Regions from separate parts of the Kitasatospora sp. NPDC058048 genome, predicted to be linked through region 2. Evidence: predicted binding sites of a transcription regulator. Region 2 holds the regulator's gene; the other holds the start of a gene.
What was found. The regulator HrcA, encoded in region 2, represses chaperone genes, less so after heat shock. The targets are predictions, from matches to a motif close to TTNGCACTCNGNNNNNCNGAGTGCNAA.

Region 1: a site for HrcA is predicted at 5,205-5,231, ahead of ACFVVA_RS24660 (FmdB family zinc ribbon protein). Genes of this name have one in related genera too.

What each region holds. Positions count from the first base shown of each region.
Region 1 covers NZ_JBHVRT010000024.1:87,767-103,032, reverse strand. Annotated here, with positions in the region: gene ACFVVA_RS24690 (FtsX-like permease family protein) at 1-78, shown strand, start outside; gene ACFVVA_RS24685 (carbon-nitrogen hydrolase family protein) at 157-1,047, opposite strand; gene ACFVVA_RS24680 (phosphatase PAP2 family protein) at 1,109-1,957, opposite strand; gene ACFVVA_RS24675 (sigma-70 family RNA polymerase sigma factor) at 2,382-3,353, shown strand; gene ACFVVA_RS24670 (hypothetical protein) at 3,532-3,753, shown strand; gene mscL (large conductance mechanosensitive channel protein MscL) at 3,789-4,208, opposite strand; gene ACFVVA_RS24660 (FmdB family zinc ribbon protein) at 4,876-5,193, opposite strand; gene ACFVVA_RS24655 (MFS transporter) at 5,320-6,693, opposite strand; gene ACFVVA_RS24650 (potassium/proton antiporter) at 7,087-8,571, opposite strand; gene ACFVVA_RS24645 (penicillin acylase family protein) at 8,811-11,531, shown strand; gene ACFVVA_RS24640 (5-formyltetrahydrofolate cyclo-ligase) at 11,595-12,185, opposite strand; gene ACFVVA_RS24635 (GGDEF domain-containing protein) at 12,249-13,184, shown strand; gene galU (UTP--glucose-1-phosphate uridylyltransferase GalU) at 13,236-14,156, shown strand; gene glp (gephyrin-like molybdotransferase Glp) at 14,191-15,266, shown strand, end outside.
Region 2 covers NZ_JBHVRT010000032.1:23,738-39,003, forward strand. Annotated here, with positions in the region: gene ACFVVA_RS29010 (ABC transporter ATP-binding protein) at 1-589, opposite strand, end outside; gene ACFVVA_RS29015 (AMP-dependent synthetase/ligase) at 896-2,818, shown strand; gene hemW (radical SAM family heme chaperone HemW) at 2,876-4,105, shown strand; gene ACFVVA_RS29025 (Uma2 family endonuclease) at 4,146-4,703, shown strand; gene ACFVVA_RS29030 (DUF3097 domain-containing protein) at 4,694-5,527, opposite strand; gene ACFVVA_RS29035 (hypothetical protein) at 5,559-6,143, opposite strand; gene htpX (zinc metalloprotease HtpX) at 6,176-7,096, opposite strand; gene hrcA (heat-inducible transcriptional repressor HrcA) at 7,386-8,420, shown strand; gene dnaJ (molecular chaperone DnaJ) at 8,497-9,636, shown strand; gene ACFVVA_RS29055 (16S rRNA (uracil(1498)-N(3))-methyltransferase) at 9,712-10,461, shown strand; gene ACFVVA_RS29060 (PDZ domain-containing protein) at 10,617-13,880, shown strand; gene ACFVVA_RS29065 (RDD family protein) at 13,995-14,714, shown strand; gene ACFVVA_RS29070 (histidine triad nucleotide-binding protein) at 14,767-15,120, shown strand; gene ACFVVA_RS29075 (ribonuclease Z) at 15,127-15,266, shown strand, end outside.

The sequences.
Region 1 (15,266 bases), on a different contig from region 2:
GTCGGCCTGGCCGCCGCGGTGCTGCCGGCCCGCCGGGTCGGACGGATGACCGCGGTGGCGGCGATGCGCGCCTCCTGACCGGGCCGTGACCGGTGCACCGGAACCGAGCGCGCCCCGTGCCCTGACGCCCCCGGCCGGGGTGGCCGCCGAGGTGCGTCAGGCCAGAGTGAAGCGGGCCCGGGGGGCCTGCGGGCGGGCGGTGGCGAGGGCGAGGTCGGCGAGGAGGGACTCGGTTTCGCGGGTGCGGCGCAGGACGTCCGGGTCGAGGTCGACGACGACGAGTTCGCGCCGGTCCTCGCTCGCCTCGGCGATCAGCCGGCCGTCCGGGCCCCAGACCGCGCTGCCGCCGCAGGTGTGCCAGTCGCCGGTGCGGCCGATGTGGTTGGCGAGCACCGTGTAGAGGGTGTTGTCGAGCGCGCGGGCCGGGAACCAGGTGCGGGACTCGTGGTGGCCGTGTCCCATGCTGAACAGCGCGCCGACCAGGTAGGCGTGGCAGCCGTCGAGTGCGGCGGCCCGGGCGTGCTCGGGGAAACCGGAGTCGTAGCAGACGCCGAGCCCGAGCCGCCAGCCGTCCAGTTCCAGGGTGCAGCCGGCCGTCCCGGGGCGGTAGTGCTCGCGTTCGCTGTGGAACAGGTGCTGCTTGTCGTAGCGGGTGACGAACTCGCCGTCCGGGCCCAGGACGAGGGCGGAGACGCGCAGGTCGGCGCCGTCCCGTACGGCGGCGCCGACGATGGCGGCGGTGCCGGTCTCGCGGCAGGCCTCGGCGATCGGCGCGAGGCGCCGATCGCCGGGCTGGACGGCGTACTTGACGGGGTCGGCGCTGATCAGCTCGGGCTCGTACCCGGAGAGGACCTTCTCCGCGAACAGCACCAGCCGGGCGCCGGCCCGGGCGGCCTCGCGGATCAGTTCGGCGGCCTGGGCGACGTTGGCGGGTATGTCACCGGCCACGGCCTGGGCCTGGACGGCGGCGATCCGCAGCGGGCGCTCGGGGTAACCGGCGGGCGCGGCGGGGGAGATGGGGGCGGTGGGGGCGGTGGTGTCGGGCATGGCCGCCACGCTAGCGCGGTGGCCGGCGGTGGCCGGGAGCGGGCCGTGGGGTGACGAGGCCTCAGCGGACGGTCTCGTCGGCCCGTCCGAATGGGTCACCCGGGACCTCCTCCGGCGGGCCGTGCGGCCCGTCCTCGTCCAGCGGGGCGGCCGTGCGCGAGGGGCGCCCGGCCGACACGACGACCCGCTGGACCCGGTCCCTGGTGCGCCAGTTGACCCGCCGTACGTCCCGGGCCAGGGCGCCGGGGCGCCAGACCTGGATCACGGCGGTCACGGTGCCCAGCACGATGCCGGCGGCCAGCCAGCCGGCCAGGACGTCGCTGGGCCAGTGCACCCCGAGCGCGATCCGGGTCCAGCCGATGGTCAGCACCGTGGCCGCCGCCACCAGGCAGGCGGCGGTGCGGCCGCGCCGGCGGACCCGGTACCAGAGCAGGCCGACCAGGACGGCGCAGGTGATCGCCGAGGCCATGGCGTGTCCGGAGGGGAAGGCCGGGCCGTCGGCGTGCGAGACCGGATCGGTGAAGGAGGGGCGGCCGCGGTCGAAGGCCTGCTTCAGCGCCCACTGGGCGCCCCAGCCGACCAGGGCCTGGGCGGCCACCCAGCCGGCCAGCACCCGTGCGCCGATCAACCAGAGCCACCCGGCGGCGATTCCGAGCAGCGTCCGCATCGTGACGGTGCCGCCGATGTCCGAGAGCGTCTGCACGGAGGCGGTCCACACCCGGTGTTCCCGGGCGTAGGTGTGCAGTTCGCCGATCCACTCCTGGTCGAAGCGGACCAGCGGGTGCCACTGGCCGGTCACCGGAGCGGCCAGCAGGCCGAACAGCGCGGCACAGCCCAGCGCGAGCGCGGTGTCCCGAAGGAGACTGCGGTTACGCGCAGTGAGGCGGTTCGTGCTGTTGGTCAGGTGCATGACTGACACCTTCCCAGTGTCCCGTGCCGGGCAAGAGCCGGAGTGATAGCGATTCGGCATCGTTTGTGAGGAGGACCTGCGTGTGCCGGGGTGCGTGCGGCGGCGGAAAGCGGGGAACGCGGGGAACGCCGGCGGCCGTTCGCGGGTTCAACGAGTGGGCGGCGGCAGCGTGTGGGTCGAGTGAAGACATCGCTCCCGGAACGGTCGGCCGGCGGCACGGGACGCGCCCGACCGGTCACTCAGCGTTCGAGGCCGGGGTGAAAACCGGCAGGATACTGCATCGCCGGGAAGAATCTGAGTGACTTGGGAATGTTGTCCGGATTCTGTTCGTTGGATCGTTACGTGTGTGCCTCCAGGGGCCCGCACTTCTTGCCCTCACGAGGCAGGCAGGCAGACCTCGGCAATACCAGCAAAGGGAGCAAGCATGGCCACCCGTGCCGTCGTTCGCGACAGGGCCGACCGGAGTCGCGCGGCCCGCCCGACCAACCTTGAGGCCGACCGCGACCTGGTCGGCATGTACCTCGACGAGATCGCCAGGACACCCCTGCTCGATGCCGCCGAGGAGGTCGAGCTCTCGCTGCGGATCGAGGCCGGCGTGTACGCCCAGCACCTGATGGACGAGGGCGGACTCCCCGACGGCGTCACGCGCGAGGAGCTGGAGACGATAGCCGCCGACGCCGAGCGCGCCAAGGACGTCTTCATCCGGTCCAACCTCCGGCTCGTGGTCGCCGTCGCCCGTCGCTACCCGCGCAGCGGCCTGCCGCTGCTGGACCTCATCCAGGAGGGCAACGCGGGCCTGGTGCGCGCCGTCGAGAAGTTCGACTACGCCAAGGGCTTCAAGTTCTCCACGTACGCGACGTGGTGGATCCGGCAGGCGATCACCCGGTCCATCGCCGACCAGTCCCGCACCATCCGGCTGCCCGTGCACCTGGTGGAGGAGCTCGGGCGGATCCGGCGGGTGCAGCGGGAGAAGTCCAAGGAGCTGGGCCGTGAGGCGGAGCCGGCCGAGATCGCGGCCGAGCTGGACACCACCGAGGCCCGGATCAAGGACGTACTGGACTGGGCGCGCGACCCGGTCAGCCTCAACATGTCGGTCGACGACGAGGGCGAGACCCAGTTCGGTGACCTCGTCGAGGACACCGGGGCCACGTCCCCCGAGGACGCCGTGATGGTCATGCTCCGCCGCGAGGAACTGGACGACCTGATCGGGCGGTTGGACGACCGCACCGCCTCGATCATCCGCTCCCGCTACGGGATGGAGGACGGCCGCGAGCGCACCCTCACCGAGGTGGGCAAGCAGCACGGCCTCACCCGCGAGCGGATCCGCCAGATCGAGAAGCACGCGCTGGCCGAGCTGAAGAAGATCGCCGACCACGCGGGCTTCGAAGCCGCCTGACAGGCCACCCGGCAGGCTGCCCGGCAGTTCCACCTGGCGGGCCGCCCGACGGACCGGCCGGGCCGATGGGCCGAGCCCTCATCCGGGCCCTGGCGCGGAGCGTTCCCGTACCGGGGCCCGAGGCGTGCCGCGGGGCTCTTAGGCTGGAGGGGAGGGACGAGTGGACGGAGTGGACGGCGTGAGCGAGCAGGGGCAGGAAAAGGGCCAGGAGCAGGCCCGGGCGCAGGAGCCCCGGGAGGCTGCGGCCGCCAAGGCCCGGCTGGTCTTCCGGGACCCGTTGGACCAGCAGTCCAGCGACGACACCGATGCGGGCTGGGGTGCCCGCCCCGGGGCGGGGGAGGGTGGTGGACGGGGGCTGGACTGGTACCTGAGCCAGCGCCCGCCGCACCACGGGGGCTGAGGAACGGGGACCGGGCGCCGACCGGCACCCGTCGGTCAGCGCAGCGGCGCGACCAGTGCGTCGCGGATCTCGGTCAGCAGGGTGACCTCCTTGGCTTCGAGGTCCGCCGTCTTCTCGGCGAGGGTCTTGCGGTGGGCCGCCAGCTTGTTCATGGGCACGATCAGAACGAAGTAGACGACCGCCGCGGTGATCAGGAACTGGAGCGCGGCGCTGAGCACCGATCCCCACAGGATGAGGATTCCGGACGTGACCTCGCCGGTCGGGCTCACCTCGCAGGGCCCCTTGAGGCAGGAACTGTAGGACGCGAGGTCCTTCGTCCCGAAGACGCCGACGAGTGGATTGATCACGCCCTTGACGAAGGCGTTGACGATGTTGGTGAAAGCCGCGCCGATGACCACGGCCACGGCGAGGTCGATGACATTTCCACGCAGCAGGAATTCCTTGAAGCCCTTCATGCCGCCTCGAACGACGAAGTCGCCCCCCGGTTACGGGTGATCTTCCGCAGCCCCGGATTGACAACCCGTCCGGCCCAGCGCGCCCCCCCTGGGGCGGCGGCAGACCGGCCCGCGCGGGCCCCAGCGCCAGCGCCGCCGCCACCGCGAGCAGCACCAGGACGGGCACCCCGGCCCGCCGTCGCACCGCACTGCGCCAGCGGTGCCACCCGCCGCACCCGCGCCGGATCGGCGGGAAGCCCGGCAGCTCCTGCCGGGGCGGTACGGCGGGCGCGGGCAGCGGGAGGGGCAGGGGCAGGGAGAAGTTCGCGGTCGTCATCGACGCACCTCCGGAGTGTCGGCGGCCCGGCCCCTCGCGGACCGGATGCCCACACGATGAGCGTTTCCGGCGAACTCGGACAGCACTTTCCCCAGGCCTGTGGAAAACCGGGCCCTGTGGACAACTTCGTTCACCCGCACGAGTTGCCCCGGCCCGTCCGGGATGACGGAAAACCCACGGGGCCGCAGCGGGGGAAGAACGGGGAAGGAGAGGAAAGAGGGGAAGGCGAGGGAGGCCGACGGCCGGAGCCGGCGGAAACGCGGAAAGGCCCGCCGTCCCCGCGTGGAAGCGGGGCCGACGGGCCTCTCCGAGGTCTGCGGGCCGTCCCGGGCCGATGGCCCGGCGCCGAGGTCAGCTCGCGGCCGGAGCCGGGCTGGACGACGACGAGGAGCCGGAGCTCGACGACGAGGACGAAGCCGAGGAGGACGTGGACGTGGCGGACGACGTCGAGGGGGTCGACGACGAACCGGCGCCCACCGTGCTGCTGGAGGACGAGCGGCTGTCGGTCCGGTAGAAGCCGGAGCCCTTGAACACGACGCCCACGGCCGAGAAGACCTTGCGGAGTCGTCCCTGGCAGTCGGGGCACGTGGTCAGCGCCTCGTCGGTGAACTTCTGCACCGCCTCCAGGCCGTTGCCGCACTCGGTGCACTGGTACTGGTACGTGGGCACTTGTCTTCCTCCTGGCACTCTCGCCTGATGAGTGCTAACGATGGTCAATGATGCGGCATTCCGCGGGATCAGTCCAGCGACTCCGGTGTGAGATGGGCCGGGCCCGGCCGCCGGACCGCCTCCCGCTCAGCCCTTGGCCGCGCCCACCAGCCGCCCGGCAGCGCCGTGCTCCGCCGGGACGTCGCCCGAACCCCGGGCCGGAGCGGTGCCCGCGACGGCCGCCCCGTGTCCCGGTGCCACCAGCAGGTGCCGCAGCGAGAGCAGCACGATCAGCCCCAGTCCGGCCCCGGCCACCGGCACCAGGAACCCGGTCGAGGGCCCGTGCCCGTCGATCAGCCGGCCCGCCGCCATCGAGCCGACGGCCAGCCCCAGCCCGATGGCGCCGGTCAGCCAGGTGAAGGCCTCCGTCTTGGCCCCGTCCGCGACCAGCGTCTCGACCAGGGTGTAGCCGCTGATCAGGGTCGGCGCGATGGCCAGTCCGCAGACCAGCCCGGCAGCGGTCAGCGCGACCAGGTTGGGCATCGCCCACAGCACCGAGCAGCCCAGCACCAGCAGCGCGTAGCTGATCAGCATCCGCTGCTGCACCGGCCGCCGCCAGGCGATCACGCCGTACAGCACGCCGGCCAGCATCGAGCCGCCGGCGAAGATCCCGTACACGGTGCCGCCGGCGTCGTGCTGCCCGACCGAGTCGGCGAAGGCGTTCACCGACACCTGCATGCCGCCGAACACCGCGCCGACCCCGAGGAAGGTCCCTGCCAGCAGGCGGACGCCGGGGGAGGCGAGCGCCGAGGCGCGCTTGGTGCCGGGCTGCGGCACGATCCGGGCCGGGGCGGTGCGCCGCTGGGCGGCGAAGGCCAGGCCGCCGACGAGGGTCAGCGCGGCCTCGGCGACCAGGGCGGTGGCCGGGTTGGCGAGGGCGGCGATGCCGGAGGCCAGGATCGGGCCGATCACGAAGGTGAACTCGTCCGTCACGGACTCGAAGGCGAAGGCGGTGCTCACCCGGGCCGCGGAGGCGTCGGAGGCGCCGTTCGCGGTGAACGTGGCCACCCAGCGGGCCCGGACCATCGCGCCGACCTGCGGAACGCTCGCACCGGCCGGGACGGCGGCCAGGAACAGGCTCCAGGCGGGCGCGTGGCCGAGCGCGAGCGCGATCAGCGCGCCGACCGCGGCCGCGTGCACCAGGACGGTCGGGACGAGCACCGCGGCCTGGCCGTAGCGGTCCGCGAGCCGCCCGGTCTGCGGCCCGACCAGGGCCTGGGCGACGGCGGCGACCGCGGTGACCGTACCGGCGGTGCCGTACGAGCCGTGGGTCCGGGTGACGAGCAGCAGGATGCCCATGCTGAGCATCGCGTACGGCAGCCGCGCGACCAGGGCGGGGGACAGGAACGTCCAGGCCCCGGGCGTGCGCAGCAGCTCGCCGTACCCGACGCGGGCGGGGGCCGGAGCTGCGGGGGTGGCCGCGTGGTCCGCGGCGGTGTCGACCGTTCGGCGCGCCGTCACGGTCGGTCCTTCCTGCTGCCTGGTAGCGCGGCAGGGCATGGTGTGGCCCCGACGGCGCCGAGAGTCGTCCTCTCGCGCGTCGACCGGGGTAGATACCGGGCCGGTCCGGCGTGGTGGCCGGGAGCCGGACCGCGGCCGCCGAGCGGTCGCGCCAACTCTGCGTCAGGCAGAAATTGGGGGTGGTCTAGCGGTGGTTATACGGATGATCGAACCATCGTATCAGTTACGCGCGTAGATACCCTGGGCCGACCCCGGCTCCTCCGGCCCGCCCCAGCCGTGACGGGCCGGAGGAGCCGGACGAGCCGGAGCGGCCGTGGCGAGCAGGAGCAGCCGTGGCGAGCAGGAGCAGCCGGTTCGAGCAGTGAAGGGGGCCGAGCCGGCCCGGCCCCGCGCTCACCGCCCGTTCAGCCACCCCGCGAGCTTGCCGCCCTTGTCCACGGCCCGCAGTCGCCGCTCCGCCGCCTCGCCGACCTCGTCCGTGGTGACCACCAGCAGCTCGTCCCCGCCGCGCAGCACCGTCGCCTTGTCCGGCACGAAGGAGTTCCCCTCCCGCACGACCAGGGTGACCGCCGCCCCCTTGGGCAGCCGCAGCTCGCTGATCTCCACGCCCGACATCTTGGAGGCGGGGGAGAGCGCGACCGACAGCAGGTGCCCGTGCAGCTTTTCCAGCGGGGCGGACTCGATGCCGAGGTCCTGGCCCATGTCGCCCTCGTCGATCCGCAGCCGCTTGGCCACCCACGGCAGGGTCGGCCCCTGGAGGAGGGTGAAGACGACGACGAGGATGAAGACGATGTTGAAGACGTCCTCGGCCCGGTGCGCGCCGGACACCACCGGGATGGTGGCCAGCACGATGGGCACCGCCCCGCGCAGTCCGGCCCAGCTGAGCAGTGCCTGCTCGCGGGCCGGCACCTTGAACGGGGTGAGCGAGACCATCACCGACAGCGGCCGGGCCAGGAACACCAGCACTCCGCCGATCACCAGCGCGGGCACCACCGCGTCGCCCATGGTCTCGGGCGTGACGAGCAGCCCGAGCAGCACGAACATGCCGATCTGCCCGATCCACGCCAGTCCGTCGGCGAAGCCCCGGACGGCGGGGCCGTGCGGCAGCTTGGAGTTCCCGAGTATCACCGCGCTGATGTAGACGGCGAGGAAGCCGGAGCCGTGCAGCAGCGCACCGCCGGCGTACGCGAGCACGGTGAGCGCCATCACGGCGATCGGGTAGAGGCCCGAGGAGGGCAGTGCGACGTGCTTGAGCCCGTAGGCGCCTATCTTTCCGACGGCGAGGCCCACCGCGGCGCCGATCGCCAGTTCGGCGGCGATCGTGCCGATCAGGACGTACCAGGTGTCCAGTTCCCCGGTGGTGGCGAAGGCGACGACCAGGATGACCACGGGCGCGTCGTTGAAGCCGGACTCGGCCTCCAGCAGGCCGGTGAGCCGGTGCGGCAGCGGGACCATCCGCAGGACGGAGAAGACGGCGGCCGCGTCGGTCGAGGAGACGATGGCGCCCAGCAGCAGCGAGGTGCGCCAGTCCAGGCCGACCAGCCAGTGCGCGCCGGCGGCGGTGGCGAAGACGCTGATGCCGACGCCGACGGTGGCGAGCACGGTCGCGGCCGGCATGACCGGCTTGATCTCCCGCCAGCTGGTCTTGAGGCCGCCCTCGGCGAGGATCACCACGAGTGCCGCGTAGCCGAGCACCTGGGTGAGCTCGGCGTTGTTGAACGTGACGCCGATCCCGTTCTGTCCCAGCGCCACGCCGATCCCGAGATAGATCAGCAGGCTCGGCAGCCCTGATCGGGTGGAGAGGCGGACGGCGCCCACCGCGAACAGCAGGATCACGGAGGACTCGAGCAGGAGCTGGTTCAGGTGGGAGACGTTCACGCAGGGGCACCTCGGGCAGGCATGGGCGGGCGGGGTGTCTGGTGGTGCTGTGGGGTGACCCGTTAAGAAGTCGTCAATGCTCCTCTTGCGGATCGTTACGCAGTCTAACATTTTGCCATATCTTTAGCTTGGTCCCCCGTTCACGGTGCCCGGCCGACTCGGCCTAATGTGGTGCCCTGTCACGGCCGCAGGCCCTGGACACGCCCGCCCGCCCCGAAGTCAGGACCGCAAGGACCCAGATGCCCCGCTCGAAGAAGTTCCGGCGCGCCCGTCTGATCGTGATCGTGCTGGTCGTGCTGCTGGTGGCCGGCACCGGCTACGGCGGCTACCGCGGGGTCTCCGCGGTCCGCGCCTCCTTCCCGGAGGTCGACGGCAGCGTCAAGGTGCCGGGCCTGAGCGCGCCCGTCGACGTCAAGCGGGACGCCAACGGCATCCCGCAGCTGTACGCCGACACCGACGAGGACCTTTTCCGCGCCCAGGGCTACGTCCAGGCGCAGGACCGCTTCTGGGAGATGGACGTCCGCCGGCACATCACGGCCGGCCGGCTCTCCGAGATGTTCGGCGACGGCCAGGTCGACACCGACGCGTTCATCCGCACCATGGGCTGGCGGCAGGTGGCGCAGAAGGAGTTCGACACCAAGCTGTCGCCGGAGACCAAGAAGCACCTCCAGGCCTACTCGGACGGCGTGAACGCCTGGCTCGCCGAGCACCCCGGCGGCTCGAAGGCCTCGCTGGAGTACGGCCTGCTCGGCGTCGTCAACAGCGGCTACCAGCCCGAGCAGTGGTCCCCGGTCGACTCGGTGGCCTGGCTCAAGGCGATGGCCTGGAACCTCTCCGGGAACCTCCAGGAGGAGATCGACCGCTCGCTGCTGGCCCAGGACTTCGGCCCCGACAAGATCGCCGAGCTGTACCCGGACTATCCGTACGCCCGCAACGGCACCATCGTGAAGACCGGCGCCGTGACCGGCGACAACTACCGTCCCGCCGACGGCTCCCCGCAGTCCGGGACGGCCGCCGGAACGGCCGCCACCGCCCAGGGCGCGGCGGCCACCAAGGCGATGCTGCAGGGCCTGACCGACCGGGTCGACTCGATGCCGCAGCTGCTCGGCCGCCCCGGCCAGGGCATCGGCTCCAACTCCTGGGTGGTCGCGGGCTCGCACACCACCACCGGCAAGCCGCTGCTGGCCAACGACCCGCACCTCGGCCCCGGCCTGCCCTCGGTCTGGTACCAGATGGGCCTGCACTGCCGGACCGCCTCCCCGGCCTGCCAGTTCGACGTCTCCGGCTTCACCTTCGCGGGCATGCCCGGCGTGATCATCGGACACAACAAGGACATCGCCTGGGGCTTCACCAACCTCGGCGCCGACGTCACCGACCTCTACCTGGAGAAGGTCACCGGCCCGGAGACCTACCAGGTGGACGGCAAGGACGTGAAGTTCGACCTCCGCAAGGAGACCATCAAGGTCGCCGGCGGGGAGGACCGCACCATCACCGTCCGCACCACCCAGACCGGCGCCCCGCTGATCTCCGACCAGAGCAGCGAGCAGCAGAACGTCGGCAAGTACGCCCCCAACGGCCAGTCCGCCCCGGACCGCGGCACCAGCGGCTACGGCGTCGCCCTCCAGTGGACGGCGCTCAGCCCCGGCAAGACCATGGACGCCGTCTTCGAACTGGACAAGGCGAAGAACTGGGACGAGTTCCGCGCCGCCGCCAAGGACTTCACCGTCCCCGCGCAGAACCTGATCTACGCCGACGCCAAGAACATCGGCTACCAGGCCCCGGGCAGCATCCCGGTCCGCGGCAAGGGCGACGGCACCCTCCCCTCGCCGGGCTGGGACTCCGCGTACCAGTGGAAGGACCCGATCCCCTTCACCGCGCTGCCCTGGAGCCTCAACCCCTCGGCCGGCTACATCGTCACCGCCAACCAGGCCGTGGTGGACCCGAGCTACAAGTACAACCTGACCAAGGACTGGGAGTACGGCACCCGCGCCAAGGAGATCACCGACCAGATCGAGGGCCTGCTCAAGAACAACGGCAAGATCTCGCCGGACGACATGCAGACCCTCCAGCTGGACAACACCAGCGTGATGGCCAAGACGCTCGTCCCACTGCTGCTCAAGCAGCCGGTCAGCGACCCGTACGTGCGCGAGGCCCAGGACCTGCTGAAGGACTGGAACTTCCACCAGGACGCCGACTCGGCCGCCGCCGCCTACTACAACGGCGTCTGGCGCCAGCTGCTGATCCTGGCCTTCGGCCAGAAGTTCCCGGCCGACCTGCGGGCCAAGGACAACTGCCTGCTGGTCCGCCAGCAGGACGACCCGACCAAGCCGGACAGCTCCACCAAGATCGTCACCGAGTGCGGCACCCGCGAGCCGGGCAAGGCCCAGCCGGACGGCGGCGACCGCTGGACCGAGGTGGTCCGCCAGCAGCTGGAGAAGCCCGACAGCTCGTGGTGGACGTACATCGACGACCAGCACAAGGAGCAGAAGGGCCTGAACAACCTGCTCCAGGAGGCGATGAAGAACGCCCGCCAGGAGCTGACCTCGCTGCTCAGCAAGGACGTCTCCACCTGGAGCTGGGGCCGCCTGCACAAGCTGGAGCTGCGCGAGCAGACCCTCGGCACCGACAACTCCTCGATCGCCTCCGGCGCGGTGCACAAGCTGCTCAACCGCGGCCCGTACCGGCTCTCCGGCGGCTCGGCGGCGGTCGACGCGGCCGGCTGGAACGCGGCGGCCGGCTACCAGGTGGACTGGATCCCGTCGATGCGCATGGTGGTCGACCTGAACGACCTCGACTCCTCGCGCTGGATCAACGTCGGCGGCGCCTCCGGCCACGCCTTCCACGACAACTACAACGACCAGACCGACCTCTGGCTCAAGGGCAAGCTGCTGACCTGGTCCTACTCGCCGGACGCGGTCGAGAAGGCCACCAAGCACAAGCTGGTGCTCACCACCGGCTGACGCCCGTACGGCCCGGCCACCGGCGGCCCCGTTCCCCCCGAGGGAGCGGGGCCTCCGCCGTTCTCACCCCAGCCTGCGCACCCCCGAGGGCAGCACCGCCAGGTCCACCGGCCGGTCGTGCGGCTCGGCCGGCACCCGCTCCAGCAGCTCGTGCTCGTACAGCAGCACCGCCAGCACCGGCCGCGCGCCCGCCCGCGCCAGCCGGGCCAGCACCCGGTCGTAGCTGCCGCCGCCCCGGCCCAGCCGCAGCCCGGAGCGGTCCACCGCCAGGCCCGGCAGCAGCACCACCGCGGCCCCGGTCACCGCCTGCGGCCCGAGCCGCGGGCCGACCGGCTCCAGCAGCCCGCGTCCGGCCGGGGCCAGCGCGTCGGGCCCCGCGTACTCGGCCCAGTCCAGGTCGTTGTCCGCCAGCAGCACCGGCAGCAGCACCCGCACCCCGCGCGCCCGCAGCGCGTCCAGCAGCGGCCGCGTCCCGGGTTCGGCGCCCACCGAGACATAGGCGGCCACCGTGGCGCCCGCGGCGGCCAGCTCCCCGGCGTGCGCGGCCAGCGCGCCGGCGGCCGCCGCGCGCTCCTCGGCGGCCAGTTCGCGCCGTTGCGTCAACAGCCGTGTCCTGAGGTCGCTCTTCTCGTTGGGCATCCGATCCTCGTTCATCCGATCCTCCTGGCCTGCGCACCGTCGACGCGCAGAGCCTGACACGCGAAAGGGCACCCCCCATTGACCACCCCGCTGCTGGTCCAGGCCCTGGCCGCACTGAGCGTCCCCGCACTGGCCGGCGCCACCGCCCTCGGACTGCGCGGACGGCGGGAGCGGGCCGGGGCCGCCGCCGGGGCCCAGCGGCTGCGCGGGCGGATCGCCGAACTGGAGGAGCGCTGCGCCGAGCTGGAGCGCACCGCCTCCTGCGACCCGCTCACCGGTGTGTGGAACTACCGCCACCTCCAGCTCACCCTGGACCGGGAGATCGAACGGGCCCGCCGCGCCGAGCACACCGAGCAGGCCGACGGCCCGCGCCCGCTCGCCGTGCTGATGCTGGCCATCACCGGCTTCGACGCGGTCGTCGCCGAGCACGGCCGGGCCCGGGCGGGCGCGGTGCTGCGCGACCTCGCCCAGCGGCTCGCGATGGAGATCCGCCGGGCCGACACCCTCGGCCGCTACGGCGGCGAGGAGTTCCTGGTGGTGCTGCCGGACACCGGGGCCGAGGGCGCCGCGCAGGTCGCCGAGCGGCTGGTCTGGTCGGTCCGCCGGCACCTGCTGCTGGACTGGTCCTCCGGCCCGCGCGAGTCCCGCCCCGCCGCCGGCAACGGCCTGACCGCCGCCGCCGGCATCGCCGTGCTGCCCGAGGACGGCACCCACGCGGCCGTCCTGCTGCGCGCCGCCGACGCGGCGCTCGCCGCGGCCCGGGCGGCCGGCGGCGACTGCTGGCGGCTCTCGTCCCGGCAGCCCGGGGAATCCGGCCGCCCGGGAACCGATGGCCCCCGAACCGACCGCTCCGAGCAGGCCGGTTGCCCGTCCGATCACGGACCGGATGCCGAACGTGACCGTTCGGGAAAGGCGGGTAGTCTGTCGGCCTGTGTCGGCCGGGACCCCCTCGCCCAGCCGGTCGCGACCCATACGCCAGCCACTGTGGCCGGGCCCCGCGACGTGCTGTCCTAGCCGCCGCCGGTGATCGGCCGGGGCGAAAACGTGCCTGAGTAAGGTAAACGCATGACGACGACCAACTCCCGAGTTCCGGTAACCAAGGCCGTGGTACCCGCGGCCGGACTGGGCACCCGCTTCCTCCCGGCGACCAAGGCCACCCCGAAGGAGATGCTCCCGGTCGTCGACAAGCCGGCGATCCAGTACGTCGTGGAGGAGGCCTCCGCCGCGGGCCTGTCCGACATACTGATGGTCACCGGCCGCAACAAGCGCGCCCTGGAGGACCACTTCGACCGCGCCTACGAGCTGGAGGAGCTGCTGGTCCGCAAGGGCGACGAGCAGCGCCTGGCCCGGGTCCGCGAGTCCGTCGAGCTGGCCAACATGCACTACGTCCGCCAGGGCGACCCGAAGGGCCTCGGCCACGCCGTCTCGGTCGCCGAGCAGCACGTCGCCGGCCAGCCCTTCGCCGTCCTGCTCGGCGACGACCTGATCGACCCGCGCGACCCGCTGCTCTCCCGGATGATCGAGGTGCAGCAGCAGCTCGGCGGCTCGGTCGTCGCCCTGATGGAGGTCGACCCCTCCCAGATCCACCTCTACGGCTGCGCCGCCGTCAAGGCGAACGGCTTCGGCGAGGACGTCTTCCAGGTGACCGACCTGGTGGAGAAGCCGGAGCCCGGCGAGGCCCCGTCCGCCTACGCCGTGATCGGCCGCTACGTCCTCGACCCGCTGGTCTTCGACGTGCTGCGGGAGACCCCGCCCGGCCGCGGCGGCGAGATCCAGCTGACCGACGCCCTGCGCGAGCTGACCAACCGCGAGGCCGCGGACGGCGGCCAGGTGCACGGCGTGCTCTTCAAGGGCCGTCGCTACGACACCGGCGACCGCGCCGACTACCTGCGCGCTATCGTCCGTCTGGCCGCCGAACGCGAGGACCTGGGCCCGGAGTTCCGCTCCTGGCTGCGGGAGTTCGTCGGCTCCGAGATGCAGGCCTGACGCAGGACCGACCACGACAGAGAGCGAGCCGCCGATGACCGGGTCCACCGAGCCCAGCACCACGCCCAGCGCCTGCTGCGACGCCGGAGCGGACCCGGCCCCGGCGGCCCCCCGCCTCTGGACGGTGGACGAGCACCTCGCCGACGTGCTGGCCGCGGTCGGCCCGCTGCCCGCGATCGAGCTCCAGCTGCTCGAAGCCCAGGGCTGCCGGCTCGACGAGGACGTGATCGCCGACGGCGACCTGCCGCCCTTCGACAACAGCTCGATGGACGGTTACGCGGTCCGCACCCCCGACACCGAGGGCGCCACCGACACCTACCCGTCGGTGCTCTCGGTGGTCGGCGACATCGCGGCCGGCGCCGGCGAACTGCCCAGGGTCGGCCCCGGCCAGGCCGCCCGGATCATGACCGGAGCCCCGCTGCCGCCCGGCGCCCGGGCCGTCGCCCCGGTCGAATGGACCGACGGCGGCACCGGCACCGGGGTGGCCGCCGCCGCGATGACCGCGCCGGTCCCGGACGAGGAGGTCCGGGTCCTGCGCCCGGTCGCCGAGGGCGCGCACATCCGCCGCCGCGGCAGCGACGTCACGGCCGGCACCCGGGTGCTGGAGGCCGGCACCCGGCTCGGTCCCGCCCAGCTCGGCCTGCTCGCCGCGATCGGCCGGCCCACCGTGAAGGTCCGCCCGCGGCCCCGGGTCGTGGTGCTGTCCACCGGCAGCGAGCTGGTCCAGCCCGGCGAGCCGGTCGGCCCCGGGCAGATCGCCGACTCCAACAGCTTCACCCTCACCGCGGCCGCCCAGGAGGCCGGCGCCATCGCCTACCGGGTCGGCGCCGTCCCGGACGAGGCCGAGCGGCTGCGCGCCGTCCTGGAGGACCAGCTCGGCCGGGCCGACCTGATCGTCACCAGCGGCGGGGTCAGCGTCGGCGCGTACGACGTGGTCAAGGAGGTCTTCGAGTCCTACGGGGGCGTCGACTTCCGGCGCCTGCGGATGCAGCCCGGCAAGCCGCAAGGCTTCGGCCGGATCGGCGGCGCGGCCGGGGTGCCGCTGCTCGCCCTGCCCGGCAACCCGGTGAGCGCCTACATCTCCTTCGAGCTCTTCGTCCGTCCGGTCAT
Region 2 (15,266 bases):
GGACCCGGTTCACGGTGTCGATCCGCTCCTGCATGCTGCGGAACCGGGGGCGCAGCGCGCGGACCAGCAGGACCACGACGACGCCGAGCGCGGGGATGACGGCGAGCAGCAGGCCGGACAGCGGGACGTCCTGGTTGAGCGCCATGATGATGCCGCCGACGCACATGATCGGCGCGGCGACCATGAGCGTGAAGCTCATCAGGGCGAGCATCTGGACCTGCTGGACGTCGTTGGTGGTCCGGGTGATCAGGGAGGGGGCGCCGAACTGGCCGACCTCGCGGGCGGAGAAGCTCTGCACCCGGTCGAAGACGGCGGCGCGGACGTCCCGGCCGAAGGCCATGGCGGTGCGCGCGCCGATGAAGACGGCGCCGACCGAGCACAGGGCCTGGAGGACGGTGACGGCGATCATCACCCCGCCGACGCGCAGGATGTAGCCGGTGTCGCCCTTGACCACGCCGTCGTCGATGATGTCGGCGTTGAGCGTCGGCAGGTAGAGCGCCGCGAGGGTGGACACCAGCTGGAGCAGTACCAGCAGGGTGATCGGTCGGGAGTACGGGCGCAGGTACGCCCTCAGCAGTCTGATCAGCACTAGCACACTCTTGTCGTCGCCGGTCGGGTTCGCACCCCAATTCTCCGTGTTCTGTAGCGTCGTACAGGTCATTCGGCGTGCGGGAGCCGGAGGTTTGCCGGGCCTTTGCCGAACGGACGGGTCCGGCACCGGTGGCGCGGGGGCGTGCCGTCGGGCGCTGCCCTCTTACGGAATGACCGGTTTCCCCCTAGGCTGCTGATTGCCCCTTTGTTACTGACCGGTACCGTTCAGGTGAACCGGGGCCCGGCGACCGCCCCCACGGACGCCGCGACAATCCAGACGGCCACCCGCCCCCGGAGGTCCTCGTTGAGTTCCGCGCAGTCCCTGATCGGCTCCGGCAGGTCCGACCTCGTCGCCGGGCGTCCGGCCTCCGTCGCCCACCTGTTCCTGGAGCGGGTCGCCCTGACCCCGAACGCCGAGGCCTACCGCTACCCCTCGCCCGTGGACGAGCAGGCCGCCGACGGCGCGCCCGGCGCCGAGCAGTGGCGCTCGCTCACCTGGGCGCAGACCGCGACCCGGGTCAAGGCCGTGGCCGCCGGCCTGATGGCACTCGGCATCCACCCCGAGGACCGGGTGGCCCTGGCCTCCTCGACCCGGCTCGAATGGATCGTCGCCGACCTCGGCGCCATGTGCGCGGGCGCCGCGATCACCACGGTCTACCCGAGCACCAACGCGGACGAGACGGCGTTCATCCTCTCCGACTCCGGCTCCCGGGCGCTGTTCGCCGAGAACGCGGCCCAGCTGGCCAAGGCCGTCGAGCAGCTCGACCAGCTGCCCGAGCTGCGCACCGTGATCCTCTTCGACGCGCCGGCCGAGGCCCCCGAGAGCGCCGGCCTGGAGCTGCTCACCCTCGCGGAGCTGGAGGAGCGCGGCGCCCGGTACCTGGCGGAGCACCCGGACGCGGTGGAGAAGGCCGTCGACGGGCTCGACAAGGAGCAGCTGGCCACCCTCATCTACACCTCCGGCACCACCGGCCGCCCCAAGGGTGTGCGCCTGGTGCACGACTGCTGGGCGTACGAGGGCCGGGCGCAGGAGGCCAGCGGACTGCTGGGCCCCGACGACGTGCAGTTCATGTGGCTGCCGCTGTCGCACGTGTTCGGCAAGACGCTGATCTCCGGGCAGATCGCCACCGGGCACGTGATGGCGGTGGACGGCCGGGTGGACCGGATCATCCACAACCTGCCGGTGATCCGGCCGACCATCATGGCCTCGGCCCCGCGCATCTTCGAGAAGGTCTACAACGGCATCGCGGGCAAGGCCCGGGCCGAGGGCGGCGCCAAGTACAAGATCTTCCTGTGGGCGGCGAAGGTCGCCCGCGAGCACGCCCGGGCGGTCCAGGAGAGCCGGGTGGCCACCGGCACCGAGACGGCCCCGCTGGGCCTGCGGGCGCAGCACGCGCTCGCCGACAAGCTGGTGTACGCGAAGATCCGGGCGGCCTTCGGCGGCCGGCTGCGCGGTGCGGTCTCCGGCAGTGCCGCGCTCGCCCCGGAGATCGGCTACTTCTTCATCGGCGCCGGGGTGCCGATCCTGGAGGGCTACGGGCTGAGCGAGACCAGCGCCGGCTCCTGCGTCAACCGCGCGGAGGACGTGCGGATCGGCACGGTGGGCCGCCCGCTGCCCGGCACCGAGGTGCGGATCGCCGAGGACGGCGAGATCCTGCTGCGCGGCCCGGGCGTCATGCGCGGCTACCACAACCTGCCGGAGAAGACCGCCGAGGTGCTGGAGTCGGACGGCTGGTTCCACACCGAGGACATCGGCGAGCTCACCCCGGACGGCTTCCTGCGGATCACCGACCGCAAGAAGGACCTGTTCAAGACCTCCGGCGGCAAGTACGTGGCGCCCAGCGAGGTCGAGGGCAAGTTCAAGGCGGTCTGCCCGTTCGTCAGCAACATCCTGGTGATCGGCAACGGCCGCAACTTCTGCACCGCGCTGATCGGCCTGGACGAGGCGGTCCTCCTGCCGTGGGCCGCCGAGCGCGGCCTGGCCGGCAGGAGCTACGCCGAACTGGCCGCCGAGCCGGCCGTGCACCAGCTGATCGAGGGCTTCGTCAAGCGGGTCAACGCCGACCTCCAGCGCTGGCAGACGATCAAGAAGTTCCACCTGCTGCCGCGCGACCTGGACATCGAGCACGGCGAGCTCACCCCGAGCCTGAAGATCAAGCGCCCGGTGGTCGAGCGGACCTACGCGGACGCCGTGGCGGCCATGTACGCGGGCGCCAACGAGGCCTGAGCCGCCCCGCCCCGTACGGCTCACCCGAACGGGTGCGCCGTACGGGACAATGGGCTCATGCCCTCCGCACTCCCCGACGGCGATCCGGTGCCGTCCGACGGTTCCCTGCCCGCGCACGCCCTCGACGGGCTGGGCGACCGGCCGTTCGGCTTCTACCTGCACGTGCCGTACTGCGCCAGCCGCTGCGGCTACTGCGACTTCAACACCTACACCGCCACCGAGCTGCGCTCCTCCGGGGCGGTCGCCTCGCAGGACACGTACGCGGACAACGTGGTCGCCGAGATCCGCCTCGCCCGGAAGGTGCTGGGGGACACGGACCTCCCGGTGCGGACCGTCTTCCTCGGCGGCGGCACCCCGACCCTGCTGCCCGCCCGCGACCTGGTGAAGATGCTCGCCGCGATCCGCGAGGAGTTCGGGCTCGCCGAGGACGCCGAGGTCACCACCGAGGCCAACCCGGAGTCGGTCGACCCGGCGTACCTGGCCGAACTGCGCGAGGGCGGCTACAACCGGCTCTCCTTCGGCATGCAGAGCGCCCGCCCGCACGTCCTGAAGCTGCTCGACCGCCACCACACCCCGGGCCGCCCCGAGGCCTGCGTGGCCGAGGCCCGCGCGGCCGGCTTCGAGCACGTCAACCTCGACCTCATCTACGGCACCCCCGGCGAGTCCGACGACGACTGGCGGGCCTCCCTGGACGCCGCCATCGGCGCCGGGCCCGACCACGTCTCCGCGTACTCGCTGATCGTCGAGGAGGGCACCCGGCTCGCCGCCCGGGTCAAGCGCGGCGAACTGCCGATGATCGACGACGACGTGCACGCCGACCGCTACCTGATCGCTGAGGAGGCGCTCGCCGCCGCCGGCTACTCCTGGTACGAGGTCTCCAACTGGGCCACCGCCCCCGAGGGCCGCTGCCGCCACAACGAGCTGTACTGGACCGGCGCCGACTGGTGGGGCGCGGGCCCCGGTGCCCACAGCCACGTCGGCGGCGTCCGCTGGTGGAACGCCAAGCACCCCGCCGCCTACGCGCAGGCCCTCGCCGAGCAGCGCACCCCGGCGCTGGCCCGCGAGGTGCTGGCCGAGGAGGACCGCCGCGTCGAGCGGATCCTCCTGGAGCTGCGCCTGGTCGACGGCATCCCCCTCGACCTGCTCACCGACACCGGCCGCAGGGCGGCGGACCGGCACCTCGCCGACGGCCTCCTCGCCGCCGGTCCCTACGAGCAGGGCCGCGCCGCGCTCACCCTCCAGGGGCGCCTCCTGGCGGACGCGGTTGTGCGTGACTTGGTGGACTGAGTGTCGTTAACGTGGTGTCAGCCGTCGTAGGGAGCGCGCAATGACCGCCATCGATGACCGGGTGACGGGGATCTTCGAGAATCTGGAGGTCCCCGAAGGCTTCAAAGCCGAGCTCATCAGGGGGGAAATCGTGATGATGGCCGGGCCGGACATGGTCCACAACCTCATCATCCGGGCCATCCAGCACCAGACGCCGTACACCCGGTGGAACGCACTGACCACGCAGGATGTGGCCTTTCCCCGCGAGGCCAGTGAGCCGCAGCCGGACCTGGTCGTGTTTGAGCGGGGGGCTGCGGAGGAGAGCGGTCGGCTGTTGCCCGCGCTTGCGGTCACCCTGGCGGTCGAGGTGGTTTCGAAGACCAGCGTGCTTCGCGACTACCGGACCAAGCGGGAGCTCTATGCAGAGGGCCAGATTCCCGCATATCTGATCGTCGACCCGATCAAGGGTGTCTGTGTCCTGCTCACCGAGCCGAGTCGAGCGGCGGCCTCCGGGCTGCCGGACTACGCGGTCGAGCGGACCGCGAAGTTCGGCGAGTCGATTCCGCTGGATCTGCTCGACATCACGCTGGACACCGCGGAGTTCCGTACCTACTCCTGACCCGGCAGGGCCGTGAAGTCGATCAACTCCTCCACCCGGCCCAGCAGTTCGGGCTCCAGGTCCTTGTAGCTGTTCACCTTCGACAGGATGTGCTTCCAGGCCGCCGGGGTGTCCACCGGCCAGCCGAGGCGGCGGCAGGTGCCCTCCTTCCAGTCCTCGCCCCGCGGGACGGCGGGCCAGCCGGGGATGCCCACGCTGGAGGGCTTCACGGCCTGCCAGATGTCGATGTAGGGGTGGCCGACGACCAGCACCGAGTCGCCGGTGACCCGGGCGGCGATGCGGTGCTCCTTCGTCCCCGGCAGCAGGTGGTCGACCAGGACGCCGAGGCGGCGGCCGGGGCCGGGGGCGAAGTCGGCGACGATCGCGGGCAGGTCGTCGATGCCGCGCAGGTACTCGACGACGACGCCCTCGATCCGCAGGTCGTCGCCCCAGACCCGCTCGACCAGCTCGGCGTCGTGCCGGCCCTCGACGTAGATCCGGGACTCGCGGGCGACCCGGGCGCGGGCGTTCGGGACGGCGACGGAGCCGGAGGCGGTGCGGCCCGGCGTCCGGGCGGGAGCCGGGCCGGCCGGGCGGACCAGGGTGACGGCCCGGCCCTCCAGCAGGAAGCCGCGCGGCACCAGCGGGAACACCCGGTGCTTGCCGAACCGGTCCTCCAGGGTGACGGTGAACCCCTCGGCGGTCTTCTCGCAGCGCACCACCGCCCCGCAGAAGCCGGTCGCCGCCTCCTCGACCACCAGGTCCCGCTCGGCGGGCACCTCCGGGGCGGGCTGCGGCTTCTTCCACGGCGGGGTCAGGTCGGGTCCGTACTGGCGGCTGCGCATACGGGTGATCATAGGGACGGCGGACGGTGTGTCAGAGGCCCGGCGCGCCCCAGACCGGGAACCAGCGGCTCAGGTCCTTCTCCAGCCGCAGGTCGTTCCCCAGCATCGCGTTGACCTGCAGTTCCAGTGGGCTGTTGCGCTTCTCCCCGCCGCCGGGCATCGGGGCGAAGGGGTAGAACGTGCCGCGCTTGTAGAGGTAGACCAGGGCCAGCGACCGCCCCTGCGGATCGCGGAAGGCGACCAGCGAGCAGAGCAGCTGCGGCCCGAAGCCGTTCGCCTCCAGCTCGCTGTTGACCGCGTGCAGGTCGTTGACCAGCTCCGGCAGCTCCTCGGGCCGGTGCCGGGCGAGCAGCCAGGAGTAGCCGTAGTCGTCCTTGGAGGCCTCCACCGGGACGCCGCCGCGCTCGGTGTCGGCGTCCAGCAGGGCCCGGACCTGCTGCTCGACCTGGACGAAGGCCGCGCCCTCGACAGCCGCGAAGCAGACCGAGCCGAGCCCGGTGGGGGTGAACCCGGCCCCGGCCTCCAGGGTGAGCGCGGCGGACGGCACGCCGAACAGCTGGTCGAGGTCGGGCTTGACGGGCTTGGTGCGGCCGAACAGGGTGTCCAGGATTCCCACGGCGGTCCTTTCGCGTCAGGGGCTCGGCGGGTTCAGTGGCCGAGCTGCTCGGAGATCCTCGCCAGCTGCTCCAGCCGCTTCTCCAGGCTGGGGTGGGTGGAGAACAGCTGCGTGGCGGCCTCCCGGGCGCTCAGCGCGGGGGCGAAGTAGAAGGCGTTGTACGGCTGCGCCTGGCGCAGGTCCTTGCTGGGGATGGCCGCGATCTGCCCGGTCACCTTGGTGAGCGCCGAGGCCAGGGCGCTGGGCCGGCCGGTGAGCTGGGCGGCGGCCCGGTCGGCGGCCAGTTCGCGGTAGCGGGAGAGCAGCCGGGTGAGCAGGAAGCTGATCGCGTAGACGACGATCGACACCAGCGGGATGATCAGCGCCAGGATGGCGGCGTTCTGGTCGTTGTTGTTGCGCCCGCCGCCCATGAACCCGCCGTACACGGCGATCCGGGTCATCGCCCCGGCGAGGACGCCGAGGAACCCGGCGATCGTCATCACCGCGACGTCCCGGTGGGCGACGTGCGACAGCTCGTGCGCGAGGACTCCCTCCAGCTCCTCCGGTTCCAGCCGGCGCAGCAGCCCGGTGGTCACGCAGATCACCGCGTTCTGCGGGTTGCGGCCGGTGGCGAAGGCGTTCGGCATGTCGTTGTCGGCGACCGCCACCCGCGGTTTGGGCATGTCGGCCAGGGCGCAGAGCCGGTCGACGGTGCCGTGGAGTTGGGGGAACTGTTCCGGGGACACCTGGCGGGCGCCCATCGCCCGTTCGGTGATCTTGTCGCTGAACCAGAACTGGGCCACGAACAGCCCGCCGGAGATCAGGACGATCAGTGGCCAGGCGCCGCGCAGCAGCGCGATCAGCAGGCCGGTGAAACCGACGTACAGCAACCCGATCACGAACATCGTCGCGACCATGCGGCCGGTCAGGCCGCGGTCGGGCGCGAAACGGGTGTGCTGGCCCGAGCTCGACATCGCTTGCTCCTCCGTTCGCCGTCGCTTTCGATGCTGCCACCCGGACGGCCTCCCGGCACCACCCCGGTGCCGGGAGGATCGAACCGCCGGGGCCCCGCGGGCCGTGTCCGGAACTGCGGGGAGGATCACGTCCCTCGGGCCGTTCCTGCCGTAGGACCCGGGCCTTACACTGGCAGGTACGGTTCTGGCACTCGTACGTTCAGAGTGCCAAGACCGGGGGCCTCCCGGAGCGGCCCGCAGCAGCGAGGGACACAGTCGGACAACGTGCGAAGACGGAGGTGCGTGCCCCATGGCCGGTGAGGTCCGCCAGCTGGACGAACGCAAGCTCGCCGTACTCCGCGCGATCGTGCAGGACTACGTGGGCACCGAGGAGCCGGTCGGCTCCAAGGCCCTGGTGGAACGGCACAACCTCGGGGTCTCGCCGGCGACCGTCCGCAACGACATGGCGGCGCTGGAGGAGGAGGGCTACATCCACCAGCCGCACACCAGCGCCGGCCGCATCCCGACCGACAAGGGGTACCGCCTCTTCGTCGACAAGCTCGCCGAGATCAAGCCGATGAGCGCCCCCGAGCGCCGGGCCATCCGGCACTTCCTGGACGGCGCGGTCGACCTGGACGACGTGGTCGCCCGCACCGTGCGGCTGCTCGCCCAGCTGACCCGGCAGGTCGCGGTGGTGCAGTACCCCTCGCTGACGCGCTCCACCGTCCGGCACATCGAGCTGGTGGCGCTGGCCCCGGCCAAGGTGATGCTGGTACTGATCACCAACACCGGCCGGGTCGAGCAGCGGATGGTCGACTGCCCGGGCTCGGTCGGCGAGACGGTGCTGGCGGACCTTCGGGCCCGGATCAACGCGAGAGCCGCCGGCCGGCGCCTCCCGGAGGTCCCGGGGCTGCTGGAGGAGCTGCCGGCGCTGTTCGAGCAGGCCGACCGGCCGACGGTCAGCACGGTCCTGGCGACCCTGTTCGAGACGCTCGCCGAGCAGAACGAGGAGCGGATCATGCTGGCCGGCACGGCCAACCTGACCCGCTTCGGGCACGACTTCCCGCTCACCATCCAGCCGGTGCTGGAGGCCCTGGAGGAGCAGGTCATCCTGCTCCGCCTCCTGGGTGAGACCGCGGACGCCGCGATGACGGTCCGGATCGGGCGGGAGAACGCCTATGAAGGGCTGAATTCCACGTCGATCGTTTCGGTCGGCTACGGTTCGGGCGACGAGAGCGTGGCGAAACTGGGTGTGATCGGTCCGACCCGGATGGACTACCCCGGCACAATGGGGGCGGTGCGAGCGGTGGCACGGTACGTGGGCCAGATCCTGGCCGAGTCCTAGCAAGGGCCACCGTTAAAATTTTTGACGGTGGCGTCCAGTCGCAGCACTACTACAGGCGGAACAAGCGGAGCATTTGGTGGCCACGGACTACTACGCGGTACTCGGCGTCCGACGGGATGCGGGGCAGGACGAGATCAAGAAGGCGTTCCGGCGCCTGGCACGCGAACTGCACCCGGACGTCAACCCGGACCCGAAGACGCAGGAGCGGTTCAAGGAGATCAACGCCGCCTACGAGGTGCTCTCCGACCCGCAGAAGCGTCAGGTCTACGACCTCGGCGGGGACCCGCTGTCCCCGGGCGGCGGCGGTGCCGGCGGCTTCGGCGCCGGCGCGGCGGGCTTCGGCTTCTCCGACATCATGGACGCCTTCTTCGGCGCCGCGGCAGGCCAGCGCGGCCCGCGCTCGCGCACCCGCCGCGGCCAGGACGCCATGATCCGGCTGGAGATCACCCTGGAGGAGGCCGCGTTCGGCACCACCAAGGAACTCCAGGTCGACACCGCCGTCACCTGCACCACCTGCAGTGGCGAGGGCGCGGCCCCCGGCACCTCGGCGCAGACCTGTGACATGTGCCGCGGCAAGGGCGAGGTCTCCCAGGTCACCCGGTCCTTCCTGGGCCAGGTCATGACCTCCCGCCCCTGCCCGCAGTGCCAGGGCTTCGGCACCGTCGTGCCGACCCCGTGCCCGGAGTGCGCCGGCGACGGCCGCGTGCGCGCCCGCCGCACCCTGACCGTCAAGATCCCGGCCGGCGTCGACAACGGCACCCGGATCCAGCTGGCCGGCGAGGGCGAGGTCGGCCCCGGCGGCGGCCCGGCCGGCGACCTGTACGTCGAGATCGCCGAGACCACCCACGCCATCTTCCAGCGGCGCGGGGACGACCTGCACTGCACCGTCACCATCCCGATGACGGCGGCCTCGCTCGGCACCCGGGTGCCGCTGCAGACCCTGGACGGCCTGGAGGACGTCGACATCCGGCCCGGCACCCAGTCCGGCCAGTCGATCCCGCTGCACGGCCGGGGCATCACCCACCTGCGCGGCGGCGGCCGGGGCGACCTGATAGTGCACGTCGAGGTGAAGACGCCCACCAAGCTCGACGCCGAGCAGGAGGAGCTGCTGCGCCGCCTCGCGGTGCTGCGCGGCGAGGAGCAGCCGTCCGGCCAGTTCGCGCCGGGCCAGCAGGGCCTGTTCTCCCGCCTGAAGGACGCCTTCAACGGCCGGTAGTCGTCCGCGGAGGGGTGCCGGGGGATCCCGGCACCCCTTCCGTGTTCCCGTCCCACTCCTGGAGGTACCCCCGTCATGACCGCGCCCGTCTTCGTCGTCGAGACCGAGCGGATCGCCGCCGCCGTGCCCGGGGCCGTGGTGCGCCTGGACGGCCCGGAGGGGCGGCACGCGGCCGCGGTGAAGCGGCTGGAGCCGGGCGAGGCGGTCACCCTGGCCGACGGGCTGGGACTCGGGGTGGACGGCACGGTCGCCGAGGTGCTCGGCAAGGACGCGATCGACGTGACGGTCGCCGCCGTGCGCCGGGAGCCGGAGCCCGCGCCGCGGATCGTGGTCGTCCAGGCGCTGCCCAAGGGCGACCGCGGCGAGCTGGCCGTGGAGACGATGACCGAGGTCGGCGTGGACGTGGTGATCCCGTGGTCCGCCTCGCGCTGCATCACCCAGTGGAAGGGCGAGCGCGGCGCCAAGGCGCTCGCCAAGTGGCGGGCCACCGCCCGGGAGGCGGGCAAGCAGTCCCGCCGGCTGCGCTTCCCCGAGGTCCGCGAGCCGATGACCACCCGGCAGCTGGCGCCGGTGCTGGCGCGGGCCGCGTTCGCCGCCGTGCTGCACGAGGAGGGCGCCGAGCCGCTGGCGCACGCCGGGCTGCCGGAGGGCGGGGACATCGTGCTGGTGGTCGGCCCCGAGGGCGGGGTCTCCCCGGAGGAGCTGGCCGCCTTCGCCGAGGCGGGCGCCAAGCCGTACCGGCTGGGCTCCTCGGTGCTGCGCACCTCGACCGCCGGGGTGGCCGCCGGCGCGCTGCTGCTCGGGCGCACCGGCCGCTGGTCGTGACGGCCGCTGTGACGGCCGCTGCGACGGCAGCCGTGCAGGCGGTCGGGGCGGCCTGCGGGGCGGTTCCCGGGAGGGCGTAACAGCCCTCCGCGGGCGGCGCCGGAAGTCTGGGAAAAACGGCGCGGATCGTACGCGCACCTGCTTAGGCTGGCCGGGTGACGGACTCCCTGAGCACCTCCTCGAACAGCTCGGCGGGCGCCTACCTGCGCCATCCCCACCTGCACGGCGACCTGGTCGCCTTCGTCGCCGAGGACGACCTCTGGCTCGCCCCGCTGGACGGCGGCCGGGCCTGGCGGCTGACGGCGGACCACCTGCCGGTCCACCACCCGAGGTTCTCCCCGGACGGGCGGCACCTCGCCTTCACCTCCACCCGGGACGGCGCGCCCGAGGTGCACGTGGTGCCGGTGGACGGCGGCCCGTCGCGTCGGCTCACCCACTGGGGCAGCCACCAGACCCGGGTGCTCGGCTGGACCGCCGACGGCCGCCCGATCGCCGCCACCGCCGCGGGCGAGGCCAGTTTCCGCCGCACCTGGGCGCACGCCGTGCCGCTGGACGGCGGCGAGCCGCAGCGGCTGCCGTACGGGCCGGTCGGCGGGCTCGCCTTCGAGCCGGGCGGGGACCGGGTGCTGCTGAGCAGCGTCAACGGTCGAGACCCGGCCTGGTGGAAGCGGTACCGGGGCGGGCGGGCCGGCAAGCTGTGGCTGGGCCGGGACGAGTTCGTCCGCGTCCACGCGGAGCTGGACGGGCAGCTGGACTCCCCGCTGTGGGTGGCCGGGCCGGGCGGGCGGGGCGGCCGGATCGCCTTCCTGTCCGACCACGAGGGCGTCGGCGAGCTGTGGTCCAGCGGCCCGGACGGCACCGACCTGCGCCGCCACACCGCCGACCCGGACGGCTTCTACGCCCGCGGCGCCACCACCGACGGCACCCGGGTGGTCCTCCACCGGGCCGGCGACCTCTGGCTGCTGGACGACCTGGACGGCGCCGAGCCGCGCCGGCTGGACGTCCGCCTCGCCGGTCCGCGGGCCGGGCGCCGCCCCCGCCCGGTGCCCGCCGCGCACTGGCTGGACTCCGTCGCCCCCGACCGCACCGGCCGGGGCAGCGCCGTGGTGGTGCGCGGCAGCGTGCACTGGCTGACCCACCGCGAGGGCCCGGCCCGGGTGCTGGACGAGACCCCGGGCGTGCGCGGGCGGCTGGTCCGGGTGGTGCCGGGCGAGGACGGCGCCCAGGGCGTGCTGTGGGTGTCCGACGCCGAGGGCGAGGACGCCCTGGAGTTCGCCCCCGACCTGCACGGCGCCGAGCGCCGCCGGCTGGCCGCCGGGCAGCTCGGCCGGGTCAACTCGCTGGTGGTCTCCCCGGACGGCAAGCAGGCCGCGCTCGGCGTGCACGACGGCCGGGTGCTGCTGGTCTCGCTGGCCGACGGCGCCGTGCACGAGCTGGACCGCAGCGCCGACGGCGAGGCCGGCGGGCCGGCCTTCAGCCCGGACTCGGCCTGGCTGGCCTGGTCGCGCCCGGTGCGCGGGATGGGCCCCCACTCGCTGCGCCAGATCGTGCTGGCCAACCTGGCCACCCGGACGGTCGGCGAGGTCACCCAGCCGCGCTTCGTGGACACCTCGCCCTCCTTCACCGCGGACGGGCGCTACCTGGCCTTCCTGTCGGTGCGCAACTTCGACCCGGTCTACGACGCGCACGTCTTCGACCTGTCCTTCCCGAACGGCTGCCGCCCCTACCTGGTCACGCTGGCCGCCGACACACCCTCCCCGTTCGGGCCGCAGCGGGCCGGGCGCCCGCTCGGCGGGGAGGAGGACGAGCCGAAGGCCCGGAAGGCGGACGGCGAGGAGGCGGCGGCCGACGCCGCGCCGGTGACCAGGGTGGACCTGGACGGCATCGCCGACCGGATCGTCCCCTTCCCGGTCGAGGGCGGCCGCTTCGAGGACCTGGCCGCCGCCAAGGACGGCGTGCTCTGGACCAGGGCCCCGCTGATGGGCGAACTCGGCGACGAGGCCGCCTCGTTGGACGACGACCGGCCCCGCCCGGTGCTGGAGCGCTTCGACCTGAGGAAGCGCCGGGTCGAGCAGCTGGTGCACGGCCTGGACGGCTTCTCGGTCAGCGCGGACGGTACCCGGGCGGCCGTGCTGGACGAGGGCGAGCTGCGGGTCGTCCCGGCCGACCACAAGGGCGGCGACGACGAGGAGACCACCGTCGACCTCGCCCGGCTGCGGGTGACCGTCGACCCGGCCGCCGAGTGGCGGCAGATGTACGCCGAGAACGGCCGGCTGATGCGGGACAACTTCTGGCGCCCCGACCTCTCCGGCGTCGACTGGGACGGGGTGCTGGAGCGCTACCGGCCGCTGGTCGAACGGGTCGGCTCGCACGACGAACTGGTCGACCTGCTCTGGGAGGTGCACGGCGAACTCGGCACCTCGCACGCCTACGTGATGCCCTACGGCCGGTACACCGAGCCCGCCCGGCGCCAGGGTCTGCTCGGCGCCGACCTGGTCCGGGACGGCGAGCGGTGGCGGATCGCCCGGATCCTGCCCGGGGAGTCCTCCGACCCCAGGGCCCGCTCGCCGCTGGCCGCGCCCGGCGCGGCCGTCCGCCCGGGCGACGCGGTGCTGGCCGTCAACGGCCGCCCGGTGGACCCGGTCACCGGCCCGGCCCCGCTGCTGGCCGGCACGGCGGGCCAGCCGGTCGAGCTGACCGTGGCCGGGAAGGACGGCACCGACCGGCGCCACCCGGTGGTCGTCCCGCTCGCCGACGAGGAGGCGCTGCGCTACCACGACTGGGTGGCCGGTCGGCGGGCCGCGGTGCGCGAGCTGTCCGGCGGGCGGCTGGGCTACCTGCACCTGCCCGACATGCAGACGGCCGGCTGGGCCCAGCTGCACCGCGACCTGAGCAGCGAGATGGCCAGGGAGGGCCTGGTCGTCGACGTCCGGGGGAACCGGGGCGGCCACACCTCGCAGCTGGTGATCGAGAAGCTGGCCCGCCGGATCATCGGCTGGGACGTCATCCGGGACACCGACCACCCGGTGCCCTACCCGGCGGACGCCCCGCGCGGTCCGGTGGTCGCGCTCGCCGACGAGTTCACCGGCTCGGACGGCGACGTGGTCAACGCCGCCGTCCAGGCGCTCGGGATCGGTCCGGTGGTCGGCACCCGCACCTGGGGCGGGGTGATCGGCATCGACAGCCGCTACCGGCTGGTCGACGGCACCCTGGTCACCCAGCCCAAGTACGCGCTCTGGCTGGAGAACTACGGCTGGGGCCTGGAGAACCACGGCGTCGACCCGGACGTCGAGGTGCCGTTCGCCCCGCACCACTGGGCGGCCGGCGAGGACCCCCAGCTGGCCGAGGGCGTCCGGCTCGCCCTGGAGCGGCTCGCCGAGACGCCGGCCCGTACGGCGCCGCCGCTGCCCTGGCGGTAGCGGGGCGCCGTCCTCGCAGCGGGAGGCCGTACCGGCCGGCTTCCCGCTGCGGGGTGCGGGGGCGTGGGTAGGATGCGGGGCTGTTTCTTGATCCACAGCTCACGGGGGAACCACATGGCGCAGGGCTACCCGCCGCCGCAGTACGGCCAGAATCCTTACGCACAGCAGCCGCAGCCCCATCCGCCGGCGCAGCCCTACCAGCAGCCGCCGGCCCAGCCGTACCCGCCGCAGCCGTACCCGCCGCAGCCGTACCCGCCGCAGGGGTACGCCGCGCCGCAGCCGTACCCGCCGCAGGGACACGCCCCGCAGGCGTACCCGCAGCCGTACCCGGACCCCTACCCGCGGAGCGAGCAGCCGCGGCGGGCGCTGCCGCCCTGCCCCAAGGAGGCGGGCGGCGGCCGGCGGTTCCTGGCGATCGTGCTGGACTGGCTGTTCGCGATCGGCCTCGGCTTCGTCGCCGCCAACGCCGCGAGCCGCCCGAGGACCGGGCACGCGGCCGGCCACGCCGTGCAGAGCGGACCGGTGGTGCCCTACTTCGTGGCGCTGCTGGCCGTCGGCCTGGCCGCGTCCTTCCTCAACCAGGTGGTGCTCGCCCGGCTGACCGGCTTCAGCGTCGGCAAGGGGGTCATGGCGATGCGGGTGGTGCGCCGCAAGGGCGTGATGCGGCCCAACACCTGGCGGCTCACCAGGCGCTGGCTGATCGGTTTCGTCATCCTCGCGGTCTCCTTCCTCACCGAGGACTTCGACACGGACGAGGGCGACATCGTCGGCATGCGCTCGGTGCGCTGGAAGCACCTCCAGGAGTACCAGCAGGCCGTCGCCCCGCTCGGCTAGGCTGCGCCCGTACGGCCCCACCACCCGACGTACCGATCCCGAGGAGGGAACCATGGCCGGCGAGCCGCAGCCCGACTGCCTGTTCTGCAAGATCGTGGCGGGCGAGATCCCGGCGACCGTGGTGCGCAAGACCGAGCGCACCCTCGCCTTCCGCGACATCGCCCCCAAGGCGCCCGTGCACGTGCTGGTGGTCCCGCACGCGCACTACCCGAACGCGGCCGCGCTGGCCGCCGCCGAGCCGGAGATCGCCGGCGAACTGCTCGCCGAGGCGGGCGCGGTGGCCAGGGACGAGGGCATCGAGGACTACCGGCTGATCTTCAACACCGGTGCGGGCGCCGGACAGACCGTCTTCCACGCGCACGTCCACGTCCTCGGCGGGGCGAAGATGACCGAGAGCATGGTCTGACCGCAGGTGTCCCAGCGCGAACTCGTCGTCCTCGGCACCGCCAGCCAGGTGCCCACCCGGCACCGCAACCACAACGGCTACCTGCTGCGCTGGGACGGCGAGGGCCTGCTGTTCGACCCCGGCGAGGGCACCCAGCGCCAGATGCT